DNA from 2 places in the Tsuneonella mangrovi genome. Region 2 is predicted to be linked to the other one. Evidence: predicted binding sites of a transcription regulator. Region 2 holds the regulator's gene; the other holds the start of a gene.

Region 1 (7,434 bases), 330 kb from region 2:
CAGGCCGTCGACTGCGCGACGGTCGTAGTGCGGCAATTCGAGATGCAGGCTGGCGAGGGTGGTCACCGTGCCGCTGGTGCCGAGCAGGCGAATTTCTGCGCCCTGTTGTGCATAGTCGGTGATCCGCTCCGCGAACGGCGCAAAGCTTTCCAGCACGACCCGTCGCATCTCGGCGTATCGGTCGTTTCGCGCAGCCTCGTCGCCTTCGACGCGGCCGACCGTATCGGTTAGCGAGACGACGCCCCACGGCACGCTGACCCAGTCGACGATTTCGGGGACTGTCTGGGTCTGTTCGACCAACACCAGTTCGGTCGAACCGCCGCCGATATCGAAGATGAGGGCAGGGCCAGTGCCGCTTTCGAGCAGAACGTGGCAGCCGAGTACTGCCAGCCGCGCCTCTTCCTGTGCGGAAATGATGTCGAGCGCGATCCCGGTCTCACGGCGGACGCGCTCGATGAATTCTTCCCCATTGGACGCGCGCCGACAGGCTTCGGTCGCGACCGAGCGGGCGAGGAAGACGTTGCGACGGCGCAGCTTGTCGGCGCAAACGCCGAGCGCCCCGACCGCACGATCCATTGCTTCGTCGCTCAGGCGACCGTTGGTGGCGAGCCCTTCACCCAGGCGGACGACGCGGCTGAACGCGTCGATCACCGTGAAATTCTCGCCCGATGGTCGCGCGATCAGCAACCGGCAATTGTTGGTTCCGAGATCGAGCGCCGCGTAGGCTTGCCGGGGGTGTGGTCCGTGACGATGGCCCGGCAATGCGCCGACCGCGGGTCCTTCCGGGCGGGCGGTCTCGCTTGTCTTCCCGTCGCGCCGCTTCGGCTGTTCGCCGCTGGCGCTGCTGTCTGGCTGAGAGGGGCGTTTGTAGCGAAAATCGGCTACTTTGCCGGACCTTTTGCCCCTTCTTCGAGCAGCCCTTCTGTTGTTGTCCGGCGGAGACATGTCCGCCATTGCGCGTTCTTTCCAATAACACCCTCGCCAGACAAATCGGTTTGGCTACGGGCACCTGGCGCCAATGCTAGCGTTCGATTTGAGCGTCGGCAATAGATCGGTGTTCGGTGGCCTTGACCTGACCGGGTCGTCCAACTAAGTGCGCCCTCTCGCGCGCCGAGGAGCATCCCGGCAAAGCGCGCCGATGCCCCGTCGTCTAATGGTAAGACTACGGACTCTGACTCCGTCAATTGAGGTTCGAATCCTCACGGGGCATCCAGCTTCCTCGCCGTTTGCAGAAACTTGCCCAGCGTCCGACGCACGACTATCGCGCGGGGATGACTGATGAAAACGAACATCCAGAGCGCGACCTGAAGGGTCGCCGATTCTACCGCGCCGAACAGGAAGCGGCATTCACCGACAAGGGCACGCCCGACACTCCGCAAACCCGCCATCCGGCCTACCGGCTGGCTTTTCGCGACACCGACTTCCTGCTGCGCGAAGAGCTGCGCCCGGTGCGTTTCCAGCTCGAACTGCTCAAGCCTGAGATGTTGCTGGAGGAAGCGGGCGTCGGCTCCACCCTCGTCATGTATGGCTCTGCCCGGATCCCGGCGCCCGACAAAGTCGACGAACTGCTCGCTTCCGCGACGGATGAAAATCGCGCGGTGGCCGAGCGGCTGGCGGAGAAGGCCAAGTACTACCAGGTCGCCTACGACCTTGCGAAGCTGGTTAGCGACAAGGCAATCATCCAGGAGGGCAAGCGCCAGTTCGTGATCTGCTCGGGCGGGGGCCCTTCGATCATGGAAGCGGCCAACAAAGGTGCGAGCGACGCCGGTTCGGAATCGATCGGCCTCAATATCGTGCTCCCGCACGAACAGGCACCTAACCCCTATGTGACGCCGTACCTCAGCTTCCAGTTCCACTATTTTGCGCTGCGCAAGATGCATTTCCTGCTGCGCGCCAAGGCTGTGGCGGTCTTCCCCGGTGGGTTCGGAACGCTCGACGAATTCCTCGAGCTGTTGACGCTGATCCAGACCGGTAAGATGAAGCCGATCCCGATCCTGCTGTTCGGCAAGGACTTCTGGAGCCGAGTGGTCGATTTCGATGCATTGGCTGAAGAAGGCACCATCAACAAAGCGGATCTCAACCTGTTCCGCTGGTGCGAAAATGCGGACGAGGCCTGGGGGCATATTGCAGCGTTCTACAAGTTGTAGGAGCGCCACTGCGGGCCGGTTGCAGTTCGTCGGAATAATAGCCCGCCCGAGCAAAAAGTCCGGATAAATTGCCGTGCAAGATCAAGGGCGAGGAAATTTTGTTGCGGACGGCAAGGGAACCGATGGCCGGGAGCGACATTTATGCCGCAAACCAATTTCCGCGAGACAAGGGGTTCTGGCAGACATGCTCGCCGCAATGGCGGCGAAGGCAAGATTGACTGCGAAAACGCAGGGCCAGCTCGCGCAATTCGAAGGAGTAGCTTGATGAGTGTCATTTTCAAACCGACCGGAGTTGCCTTGTTGTGTGCCGCAGCCGCGGTGTCGATGCCGTTGAGTGCATCGGCCCAGCAGCAAGACCAGCAGCCGAGTGATGTAGTTGCAACCGTGCATGGCACGACACCGGCCGACCTGTCCGGGATGCCCGAAGGACCGGAGGTCGATGGCTTCATCTCCGATCGCCTTGGCGACAAGATGGAAGTCACGCAGGTAAACGGGACCAAGACCACTGTGCTGATCAGTCAGGCGACCGAGGTGAAAGCCAGCGGCGGTTTCCTCGGGATCAGCAAGCAGTCGCTCGGATCGGAATCCCTGCTCAGCGGGCTGCCGGTCGCGATCAAGACGGTTCAGTGGAACAACGGTCTCATCGCGAGCGAGGTCAAGCTGAAGGCCAAGGATCTCAAGACGGCGACCATGATCCACACCGGTACGGCTGCCCGCTTCGGCCAACAGGATCAGGCGATCGGCGAAAACAAGGCCGGGATCAGCAGGAACGCCGCGCTGGCCGAATCGCTGCGTGGGCGGATGGCCGACATCGACAAGTACAACATCAAGGACACCACCAACGTGTTCTTCGATACCGGCAAGTGGAACCTTTCACCCAAGGCGGAGAGCGACCTGTGCGCGGCAGCCTCGGAGGCCGACGGCATGAACGGCGCGCTGTTGCTGGTGGTTGGCTACACCGATTCGGTGGGCAGCGAGGACTACAACCAGATCCTCAGCGAACGCCGCGCTGGACGTGTGGTCAACTATCTGCAGCAGCACTGCGGCTGGAAGCCCTGGCGGATGCTGACCCCGACCGGGATGGCCGAGTCCGATCCGCTGGCGGATAACAGCACCGCTGCCGGCAAGGCGCAGAACCGCCGCGTTTCGGTCAATATCCTCGTCAGCAAGAGCGTAGACGGGATGCAGTCATCTGACGGGGCGCAGCAGCAGTAATCGATGAGCTGGGGCGGTTCCCAGACGGAGCCGCCCCTAGCCTACAGCCGCTTCACGCGACGCTGACGAAACTGTCGATCACCCGCTTGGTGCCGGCCTGTTCGAACTCGATTTCGAGCTTGTTGCCTTCCTGGTCGGTGACAGTTCCATATCCGAACTTGTCGTGGAACACGCGGGTGCCGATCGCGATGTCGGTGCGCGGCTTGGCGGCGAAGCTGGCAGCGGACCGGGTGGTTTCCTTCACCCGTTTGGGCGCAGCGTCGTATCCTGTCGTGAGCGCGCGCTGCCAACCGGGCCCGCGAATGCGCGAGCGGTCGGGGCGATTGGACGAGACGTGCGCAAACGGATCGTCGTGCTCGCTCAGCCCGGCGCGCCATAGCGAAGCCCCGCCGGTGAGAGTCGATTCTTCGGTAATGTGGTCAGGGGGCAATTCGCCGACGAAACGGCTGGGGATGCTGCTGGTCCACTGGCCGTAGATTCGCCGGTTTGCCGCGTGGAGTATCGTGCAGTGCCGCCGCGCGCGGGTGATCGCGACATAGGCCAGGCGCCGTTCTTCCTCGAGGCTCGCGAGCCCGCCTTCGTCGAGCGCGCGCTGGCTGGGAAACACGCCTTCCTCCCATCCCGGCAGGAACACCTGGTCGAATTCGAGCCCCTTGGCGGCGTGCATCGTCATGATGGTGACTTTCTCGCCGTCGTCGGCGCGGTCGTTGTCCATCACCAGCGCGACGTGTTCGAGGAAGTCGCCGAGCGTCTCGTATTCCTCCATCGCACGGGCAAGTTCTGACAGGTTCTCCGCCCGTCCGGCGCTTTCTGCAGTCTTGTCCGCCTTGAGCATCGCATCGTAGCCGCTTTCGTCGAGCACTGTCCGCAGCAATTCGGATGGAGCGACCTGTTCGGCCAACTCGCGCCAGTGGAGGAACTGGCTCATGAGCCGCGCGATCGTGCCGCTGGCGCGCTTGGGAAGCTCGTCGCTGTCGGCCAGCTGGAGCGAAGCCGCGGCGAGCGGCAGGCCGCTGGCCCGTGCATGGCGATGCATCGCCTCTAGCGTCTTCGCGCCGAGGCCGCGCTTTGGCTGGTTGTAGATCCGCTCGAACGCCAAGTCGTCCTGCGGCTGGGCGATCACCCGCAGGTAGGCCAGCGCATCACGGATTTCGGCGCGCTCGTAGAACCGGAATCCGCCGACGATGCGATAGCTGAGGCCGATCTGGATGAACCGGTCTTCGAACTCGCGCGTCTGGTATTGCGCCCGCACGAGGATCGCGATCCTGTCGAGCGGCAGGCCTTCGCGTTCGAGGCGCTCGATTTCCTCGCCGACCCGGCGCGCTTCCTCGGGCGCATCCCACACGCCGATCACGCGGACCTTGTCGCCGCCGCCCGCCTCGGTCCACAGTTCCTTACCCAGCCGCCGGCTGTTCTCGCCGATGAGGCCCGAAGCGGCGGCGAGGATGTGCGGGGTGGAGCGATAGTTCTGCTCCAGCCGGATCACCTTCGCGCCGGGAAAATCCTTCTCGAAGCGCAGGATGTTGGCGACTTCAGCGCCGCGCCACGAATAGATCGACTGGTCGTCGTCACCAACAACGCAGATGTTCTTGCGCTCCTGCGCGAGCAGCCGCAGCCACAGGTACTGGACCTGGTTGGTGTCCTGGTATTCGTCGACGAGGATGTATTTGAAGCGCTGCTGGTACATCGCCAACACCTCGGGTTCGCGCCGCAGGATGTTGAGCATGTGCAGCAGCAGGTCGCCGAAGTCGCACGCGTTGAGCGCCTTCAACCGCTCCTGGTAGAGCATGTAGAACTGTTGCCCGCGCCCGTTGGCATACGCTTCGTTCTCCACTGCATCGAGATCGCCGGGGTTGAGCCCGCGGTTCTTCCAGCGGTCGATCAGTCCAGCGAGCTGGCGCGCGGGCCAACGCTTTTCATCCAGCCCATGCTCGTTGATCAGCGCCTTGAGCAGTCGCAACTGATCGTCGGTATCGATGATCGTGTAGTTCGACTGCAGGCCCACCAGTTCGGCATGGCGGCGCAGCATCTTCGCGCCGATCGAGTGGAACGTGCCGAGCCAAGGCATCCCTTCCACCGCTTCGCCGATATGCCCGCCGACCCGCTCGCGCATTTCGCGCGCTGCCTTGTTGGTGAAGGTCACGCACAGGATCTCGCTCGGCCAGGCCCGGCGCATGGCAATCAGGTGTGCGAGGCGAGCGGTGAGCGCGGCGGTCTTGCCGGTGCCCGCTCCTGCAAGCATCAAGACCGGCCCTTCGGTTGTCAGCACCGCCTCTTGCTGGGGCGCATTCAATCGCGCGGCATAGGCTGGCAGCGCGGTTTCCGGACCGCCGGGGTAGAGGGGCAGGTTTTCGCTCATCGGGGCGGTGAACAACTAGGGAACATGGCGTGGGCGTGCAAGGTCGCGTGGGGAACTCTTGCACCGGGTCGCACGTTGAAAGTGGGCAACAGGGACAAATATGGAGACGAACCCATGAACCGTACCCTTATTGCCACCATCGGTGTTGTTGCATTGGCTATCCCGGCTGCGGCAATGGCGGACAGCGGGGCGGACAACGTCCAGTTCGTAAGCGATCCGGTCGTTCAGCAATTGCCCGCCACCGACACCGCGCCTCTCCCGGCGAAGCTGCCGATCTGCAAGAGCGATCAGCAGAGCGCGTGCATCAACCGGTATGCCGCGACAGGCAAGGGCACCAGGCCGCTGGGTTACTGGCCCGGCGAGCCGGCGAGCGCGATGCCGCATAACGCCGATCATTGACTTCGGTTTGCTGCGCCCCGCATTGCCCCTTTTGCGGGGCGTGGCACCACCTTCCGGTCAGGCAGCGCGCAGCAGGCTGAGCTTGGCCTTGCCGACCTTCCGCTCCGCGGCAATTTCAAACCCCTTTACCTCGACTACCTCTTTCGCTCCGGTTTCGAGCGCGATCCACGTCGCCGGACCTATCCAGCCGAGCCGTTGCAGCCGGTCGAGCGCAACTGCTCCCGCGCCTGTGTCGTAGGGCGGATCGAGCAGGATCAGGTCGAACGGCTGGGGGACTGGGCCGAGGCTCAAGACTGAGGATGCACGCACATCGCAGCGCGCGCGGGCGTCGAGCGCAGCGACATTGGCGCGGATCGCTTTCACCGCAGCCTCGTCCTGCTCGACGAACAGGCACGAAGCTGCGCCGCGCGACAATGCTTCCAGTCCAAGTGCGCCCGAGCCCGCGAACAGGTCTGCCACCGAAAGCCCTTCGAAACTGCCGAGCCGGCTAACAAGCATGTTGAACAGGGTCTCGCGGGTTCGATCGGCAGTCGGCCGGGTCGCCTCGCCCTTGGGCGCAGCCAACTTCCGTCCGCGCCATTGACCGGCAACGATCCTCATCGGTTCTCGCGCGCCAAATGCTTGCGAAGTCGCTCTACCTGGACTTGCGGGATTTCGAGCGCGGTGCCGCGCGGCATGTCGCCCAGTTCGAACGGGCCGTAACCGACACGGATCAGGCGGTTCACTTCGAGCCCAAGATGTTCGAGCACGCGGCGCACTTCGCGGTTCTTGCCTTCGGTGATGGTCATCACGATCCACTGGTTGCGCCCGGTCTTGCGCTCCAAATCGGCATCGATCCGGCCATAGTGCATCCCGTCGATCGTGACACCTTCGATCAGTTCCTCAAGCTGTTGCTGCTGCACATCTCCAAATGCCCGCGCGCGATATGTGCGCGGGATATTGGACGAGGGCAACTCTAGCGCGCGCTTGAGTTCGCCATCGTTGGTAAGCAGCAACAGGCCTTCGGTATTCATGTCGAGCCGTCCGATCGGCATCAGCCGCGGCGCATTGCGAGGAAGGGCATTGCGGAGCGCGGCATAGATCGTCGGGCGGCCCTTGGGGTCGCGTTCGGCGGTGATCAGGCCGGTCGGCTTGTTGAACGCGAACACGCGGGTGGGTTCGGCGCGGGCAACCTGCTTGCCGTCGACCGTCACGCCCTTGAGGTCGGGGATGATCGTCGCCGGGGTTTCCAGCACCTTGCCGTCGATCGCCACGCGTCCGGCTTCGATCATGCGCTCCACCTCGCGGCGGCTGGCCACGCCTGCACGCGCGAGG
Region 2 (7,434 bases):
GCGGCTCGGCACGCGCCGGACGCTGATCGTGTCGGGCGACGAAGGACTCGACGAGCTGAGCCTGGCAGGTGGCAACGAAGTCGCGGACGTGCGGGGTAACGACTTCGAGATGCGGCGGCTCGACGCAGACGATGCTGGGCTTCCCCATGCACCGATCGAAGCAATTCGTGGCGGCGACGCAGCACACAACGCCAAGGCTTTGAAGGCGCTGCTTATGGGTGCTCCGGGCCCTTACCGGGACGCGGTGCTGTTCAATGCGGCGGCCAGCTTCGTGGTTGCGGGCAAGGTGACGAGCTACGCTGAGGGTGCTGCGCTTGCGGCGGAGTCACTCGATGCCGGTAAGGCTGAAGAACTCCTCGGTCGATGGATCGAGATGGCCCAGTGAACAAGCTTGACGAAATCTGCGCGGCCAAGCGCGAGGAAGTCGCTGCGCGCAAAGCCTTGGCGACGCTGAGCGACCTCGACAGCGCTGCGCGCGAGCAATCGGCCCCGCGCGGGTTTCGCGCCGCGCTCGAACGCAAGGCCGCTGACGGTTTCGCCCTGATTGCCGAGATCAAGAAGGCCTCGCCCTCCAAGGGCCTGATCCGTGCGGATTTCCGGCCCGCCGAACACGCTGTTGCGTATCGGAATGGCGGAGCCGCGTGTCTCTCGGTGTTGACCGATGCACCCTATTTCCAGGGGCACGAGGATTATCTCGTCGCCGCGCGCGCAGCGTGCGACCTTCCTGTCCTGCGCAAGGATTTCATGGTCGACCCATGGCAAGTGGCCGAAGCACGCGCGATCGGGGCCGATGCGATCCTGATCATCGTCGCTGCGCTTGAAGACGGCTTGATGGCCGAGATCGAAGCGGCAGCGATCGAGCGCGGGATGGACGTGCTGGTAGAGGTCCACGACGAAGCCGAGATGGAGCGCGCAAGTCGCCTCAAGTCACGCCTGATCGGGGTCAACAACCGCAACCTCAAGACCTTCAAGACCGACCTTGCGACGACCGAGCAGCTCGCCTCGCTTGCACCGGATGGCGCGTTGCTGGTCGGCGAAAGCGGGATCAACACGCATGCCGACCTTGTGCGGCTCTCCCAGGTCGGAGTGCGCGCGTTCCTGGTGGGCGAGAGCCTGATGCGCCAGCCCGACGTCGAGGCAGCGACCCGCGCAATGCTGTTCGGCTAGGTTCGCCCTGTCCTACCGGCCATCGTTCTGGCAGGATGAGCGAATGAAACTGCACGATCTTGGTAGCTCGCGGCTCATCAATCGATGCCTGATCGATGCAGCGGGATTTCTCTATATGGACAGTGTTCCATGTGTTCCATCGAGTGGAATGAGCGCAGCGCGATGAGCAAGATACTGACCCACCTCGACGAGAGCGGTAACGCACGGATGGTCGATGTCGGCGGCAAGGCCGAGACTGCGCGCAAGGCGGTCGCTTCGGGCAGGATTGCGATTTCCCCCGATGCGCTCGCTGCAATCCGGGCGGGAGACGCGCCCAAGGGCGACGTGCTCGCCGCTGCCCGTATCGCCGGGATCATGGCTGCGAAGAAGACCGCCGAGCTGATCCCGCTGTGCCACCCGCTCGCGCTGGACACCGTGACGATTGACTTCGACTTCGAAGCTGACGGAATCCGGGCAACTGCCACCGCCGCGCTTACCGGCAGGACCGGGGTGGAAATGGAAGCAATGACAGCAACTTCCATCGCATTGCTGACAATCTACGACATGGCTAAGGCGCTCGACAAGGCGATGGTGATCGGCGAAGTCCGCCTGATCGCCAAGGATGGCGGCAAGTCGGGTGCCTGGCGCGCCGACGCATGACTGCGCCGATCCCGCTCGAACATGCGCAGGCGCGACTGCTCGACGGAGTGAAGCCGCTCGGGGTTGAGACGCTTCCCGCGCGCGATGCAGTCGGGCGGTTTCTCGCCGGGCCGATGGTCGCGGCGCGCACCCAGCCCTCTGCCGACCTGTCGGCGATGGACGGATACGCGACCCGCGCGGACGATCCCGTAGGACCGTGGACAGTGATCGGGGAAAGTGCCGCGGGCCATCCTTTCGCGGGCGAACTCGCAAAAGGCGAAGCGATCCGCATTTCCACCGGCGCGCATATGCCGCCCGGTGAGACTTGCGTGCTGCTGCAAGAAAACGTTGCGCGTGATGGCGATCAAGTGACACTCGCCAACGAAGATGGCCCGACTACGCGCCATATCCGCCGCAAGGGTTTCGATTTTGCCGAAGGTGACATGCTCCTGCCGGAGGGAACGCGGGTCGGCGCGGCTCAACTCGCGCTTGCGCTGACAGGCGGCTGCGCGGAGATGGCGGTAGGAAAGCGTCCGGCGGTGGCGGTGATCGATTCCGGTGACGAACTCGTTGCACAGCCAGATCCGGCCAAGCCACACGCCCTTCCCGCCAGCAATGCGGCGATGATATCCGCGATGTGCCACGGGCTCGTTTCCAAAGCACAAGTGCTCGGCCCCGTACCCGACCAGCCCGAGGCGTTGATGGCGGCATTCGAAGCGGCGCGCGATGCTGATGTCGTTGTCACCACTGGTGGAGCATCAGTCGGCGATCATGACCTCATACGCCCGGTGCTTGAGCAATGGGGCGCGACCCTCGATTTTTGGCGAGTGGCGATCAAACCCGGCAAGCCGCTGCTTGTCGCGCGCAAGGGGGCGCAGGTTGTGCTTGGGTTGCCGGGCAATCCGGTTTCCGCATTCGTCACCGCGCACCTGTTCTTGCTGCCGTTGCTGCGGAAGCTTGGCGGCGCGGCGAGCGCCCTGCCCCGGCTCCATCCTGCATACCTGACCCAACCGATGCCTGCTGGCGGCGCAAGACGCGAATTCGTGCGCGGGCGATGGACCGAAGGCGGCGTTGCGCCGATCTCCGAGCGCGACAGCAGCGCCTTGCGTTCGCTCGCCGTGGCGGACGTGCTGATCGATCGGCCCCGCGATGCGCCTCCCGCCGAACCGGGGGATGCCGTCCGGGTTATCCCGCTCGAAGATGGCGGAAATGCTTGACGGACGAATCAAGGTTGCCTAATTGTTCCATATTCGTTCCGCGATTTGGAACATTGAGGGAGGAGCGCAATGCTCACCGCCAAGCAACACGAATTGCTCCAGTTCATCCAGCGTCGGCTTGAGGAAAGCGGCATCTCGCCTTCATTCGAGGAAATGAAGGAAGCGCTTGACCTGAAGAGCAAGTCGGGCGTGCACCGGCTGATTTCGGCGCTCGAGGAACGCGGTTTCATCCGCCGTTTGCCCAACCGGGCCCGTGCGCTCGAAGTGATAAAGCAGCCCGAAGATGCGGTGTCGGCTCCCCGTGCGGCGAAGAACGACAACGTGGTGCAGATGCGCAGTGCTCCGCCCCGACCCGAACCCGCGAACGATGTGATCGAGATCCCACTGCACGGACGGATCGCCGCCGGTGCCCCGATCGAAGCGCTTGAGGGTCAGAGCACCCTGCCCGTTCCCGCCGCGCTGCTTGGTCCGGGCGACCACTACGCGCTCGAGGTCTCGGGCGACTCGATGATCGAGGCAGGGATTTTCGACGGCGATTTTGCGCTGGTAAAGCGTACCGATACTGCCCGCGACGGCGAGATCGTGGTTGCGCTCGTGCGCAACGAGGAAGCGACGCTCAAGTACTTGCGGCGCGAGAACGGCATGGTCCGGCTCGATCCTGCAAACGGGGCCTACGAGCCGCAGATCTACCGGCCCGACGAAGTAGTCGTGCAAGGCCGCCTGTCAGGGTTGCTGCGCCGCTACCACTGAGAGGGCTGCCTAGCGGCCCCGATCGCGCCACCAGCCGTGGTTGCCCTGGTCCTGCGCGACGGTATGGACCTGCTCGTCCGCCAGCGTGATCGCTAGTCCACCGGTGCGCGCGAGCAACCGCCCGTCCGCCTTGAGCCAAAGCGGGCGGCAGCTTCGGGGCAGCCAGCGACTTGCGACGACGATGTCTGCCCGCGCACACGCTGCCGCCAGCGCGCGCTCCTCGATCATCGAACGACCGCGAGCCATCAACAGGTGCCATGACCGCCCCGCGCGTTCGATCGTCAGGACGCAGAAGTCGGGATTGCACCGTGCACCGGGCCATTGCGCGAGCGGAAGCGGGTCGCCGTCCATCCCGGCGAGTTCGAGCAGGTTGTCGCGTGTGAACTCGCTTCGGGTATCGCGCAGGACCAGCAAGCGCTCGTCCTCCCCGGTGATGCCCACGTGCTGGCCGCCGCCCGAAACGAGGATGTCGGGAACCGGCGTGTGCAACAACATTACTGTCGCCAGCGCCGATGGAATTAGACCCAACAGCCGCACCCGCCCGTGCCACAACGCGAGCCACAGTCCTCCGACCGCGAATAATGCAAAGGTCAGGTGGCTCATCTGCGGCATCATCTTGACCGAGCCGGGTTGCGCGGCAGTGAAATGCGCGATCGTCAGCAACAGGTCGAGCGACTGCCCCGCGAGCCACCATGCCGGTGCGCCGAGCCCCACAATATCGAGCGTGAGCGCAATCGCGATGAGCGGCATCGAGACGAATGTCACCAAGGGAATCGCGACAACGTTGGCAAACGCCCCGTAGATCCCTGCCCGGTGGAAATGCAGCAACACGATCGGCATCAGCGCCAGTTCGATCACGAAGCCGGTTACCAGGAGCATCAAGGCGCGTTTTGCGAACTTTGCTCTCCACGTTTCCTCCTGTGGGCCGAGGAAACGTTTGACCGGTGCCGACTGGTGCAGCGCGACGATCGCGATAACGGCGGAAAAGCTCATCTGGAAGCTCGGCCCGATGACCGATTCGGGCCAGAGCGCGATCACGAATGCCGCTGCGACCGCGACCATCCGTAGCGACAATGCTTCCCGCCCGAGCGCAAGTGCGCCGAGTACCAGCATTGCAGCGGCACAACTCCTGACGGTTGGCACCTCCGCCCCCGTTAACAAGGTATATCCGATGCCCGCGACTGCAGCGATCGAAGCCGCGACCAGCGGCAGGCGTACGCGGAGCGCGAACCACGGCCACAGCGCAAGCAGGCGTATCGCCAGGATATAGGCTGCAGCGATGACCGCGCTGACATGGAGCCCGCTGATCGACAGAAGGTGAGTTAGGCCCGCATCGCGCATCGCGTCTTCATCGGCCTCGCTAATCGCGCCCCGGTCCCCGCTGGCAAACGCCGCTGCGATAGCTCCGGCAGATCCGCCCAGTTCACCCCGTACATGTGCGGACAATGCCCGTTGCACCCGGTCGAGGCCCCAGTCGTCTCGCGGCGCTGCTTCGACGACGGTAATCGGCCCGACGAGCGAGCCGGTCGCCGCGAGCCCACCGAACCACGCGGTGCGGGCGAAGTCGTAGGCACCTGGCAGCATCGGTGGAGCAGGCGGCATCAACCGGGCGCGAAGCCTGATCCTGGCACCGTCATCGATGGCCGGATCGGCGTGGTCGAGCGGCACATTGATCCGCACCTTGCGAGCACTGCCCGAAACAGCGTCCCGATAGGCCAAGGTAATACGCACTCGCCCTTGCGCGGGCTTGTCGCGCCGATCGAGGACCCGGCCGTCGATCGAGGTCAGGACCGGTCGTTCGATCGGTTCTGCGCCGACGATTGCGGATCGGCTCCAGATCAGCAGCACGCCAAGGGCGATGGCGAGGCCAAAGCCTACCGTCGCCATGCGCACGTTGGTTCGCTCAGGTCGATCGCGCCACAGCGCAGTGGCTGCCAGCGCTGCTATCAGTGCAACGCCGATCGATGCGATCCATTGCCATGGTCCGGCAAGCCTGAACCACAATGCAATTCCGCCGATCAGTGCGACGACCAGCCAAGGGGCACGATCAAATTCGCGGCTTCCCAGAAAACTCTCGATCCCATCGAGTGCACTGGACAAGTCAAGCGCCTTGCGCCAAGGACGCTGCACTGCAGCATCGCCCTGTGCGTCGCCCTCCCCCATGGGCACCTGTGGCGCCGGTTGCATGGCCATCAACGCTTTGGATAAGGGAATGAATTCGCATGGCAAGTGGTAGCGGGGCAGTCGTAACGCGCTTCGCCCCGTCGCCGACCGGATTCCTCCACATCGGCGGTGCACGCACAGCGCTGTTCAACTGGCTCTACGCGCGCCATCACGGCGGCAAGGCGTTGCTGCGGATCGAGGATACCGACCGCAAGCGCAGCACCACCGAAGCCATCGATGCGATCCTCGATGGGCTTTCATGGCTTGGGCTCGAATACGACGAGGAGCCGGTCTTCCAGTCGCACCGCGCAGAGCGCCATGCCGAAGTCGCGCGCCAGTTGCTCGATGCCGGCCATGCCTACAAGTGCTTTGCGACACCCGAGGAGCTCGAAGCGATGCGCGCGGAGCAGCGCGCAAACAAGCAGCCGATGCGCTACGACGGGCGCTGGCGCGATCGAGATCCTTCCGAAGCCCCGGAAGGCGCGCCTTACGTCATACGCCTGAAAACGCCGCAAGACGGCGAGATGGTGATCGATGACGCTGTCCAGGGCCGCGTCACGGTAAGGAACGCAGAGATCGACGATTACGTGCTGCTACGCGCCGACGGCACACCGACCTACATGCTCGCTGTCGTGGTCGACGATCACGATATGGGGATTACCCACGTCATCCGTGGTGACGACCATCTCAACAACGCGTTCCGCCAGCTGCCGATCTACCATGCGATGAACGCGATCGAAGGAGGCTGGCCGCAGCCGGTCTATGCCCACATCCCGCTGATCCACGGGAATGACGGGGCCAAACTTTCCAAGCGCCATGGCGCGCTCGGTGCGGAGACCTACCGCGACGAATACGGCATCTTGCCCGAAGCGCTGTTCAACTACCTGCTGCGGCTCGGTTGGGGGCACGGCGACCGCGAGGAATTCACCAAGGAAGAGGCGATCGCTGCATTCGATCTCGACGGGGTCGGCAAGAGCCCGTCGCGCTTCGATCTCAAAAAGCTCGAGAACCTCAACGGCTACTATATTCGTGCGGCGGACGATGCGCGGCTTGCATCGTTGGTCGCTGCCCGCATGGAAGGCGAGCCGGACCTTGCATTGCTCGAAAAGGCGATGCCGCAGCTGAAAGTACGTGCAAAGAACCTCGACGAACTTGCTGAAGGTGCAGCGTTTCTCTTCCATAATAGGCCGTTGGTAATGACCGACAAGGCCGCCGCACTTCTGGACGCGGATGGGAGAGCGCGATTGGCAAGAATTTCGCGGGCGCTGCATAGGGAAAACGACTGGACAATCGAGGCACTCGAAGCCACTACGAAGGCGCTTGCCGAAGAGCTCGAAGTGGGTCTCGGCAAGCTTGCGCAGCCGATGCGCGCGGCATTGACGGGCACAACCACGTCGCCCGGGATTTTCGACGTACTGGTCCTGCTGGGACGGGACGAGGCTTTGGCGCGGATCGACGATCAGATCGATCACGCGGCGGCTTCGTCCGGAGCAGGCAAAGCATAATCTGAAGGAGACCA

What was found. The regulator LexA, encoded in region 2, represses DNA repair genes until DNA is damaged. The targets are predictions, from matches to a motif close to GTTCCNCNCTTGTTCT.
Region 1: a site for LexA is predicted at 5,730-5,745, ahead of CJO11_RS02805 (ATP-dependent helicase). Genes of this name have one in related genera too.

Annotation. Positions count from the first base shown of each region.
Region 1 is NZ_CP022889.1:581,872-589,305, reverse strand. It holds gene CJO11_RS02825 (Ppx/GppA phosphatase family protein) at 1-954, opposite strand, end outside; tRNA gene CJO11_RS02820 (tRNA-Gln) at 1,140-1,213, shown strand; gene CJO11_RS02815 (LOG family protein) at 1,272-2,147, shown strand; gene CJO11_RS02810 (OmpA family protein) at 2,412-3,362, shown strand; gene CJO11_RS02805 (ATP-dependent helicase) at 3,415-5,721, opposite strand; gene CJO11_RS02800 (hypothetical protein) at 5,836-6,120, shown strand; gene rsmD (16S rRNA (guanine(966)-N(2))-methyltransferase RsmD) at 6,178-6,720, opposite strand; gene CJO11_RS02790 (pseudouridine synthase) at 6,717-7,434, opposite strand, start outside.
Region 2 is NZ_CP022889.1:255,330-262,763, forward strand. It holds gene trpD (anthranilate phosphoribosyltransferase) at 1-385, shown strand, start outside; gene trpC (indole-3-glycerol phosphate synthase TrpC) at 364-1,167, shown strand; gene moaC (cyclic pyranopterin monophosphate synthase MoaC) at 1,330-1,806, shown strand; gene CJO11_RS01265 (molybdopterin molybdotransferase MoeA) at 1,803-3,002, shown strand; gene lexA (transcriptional repressor LexA) at 3,072-3,752, shown strand; gene CJO11_RS01275 (ComEC/Rec2 family competence protein) at 3,762-5,945, opposite strand; gene gltX (glutamate--tRNA ligase) at 5,975-7,420, shown strand.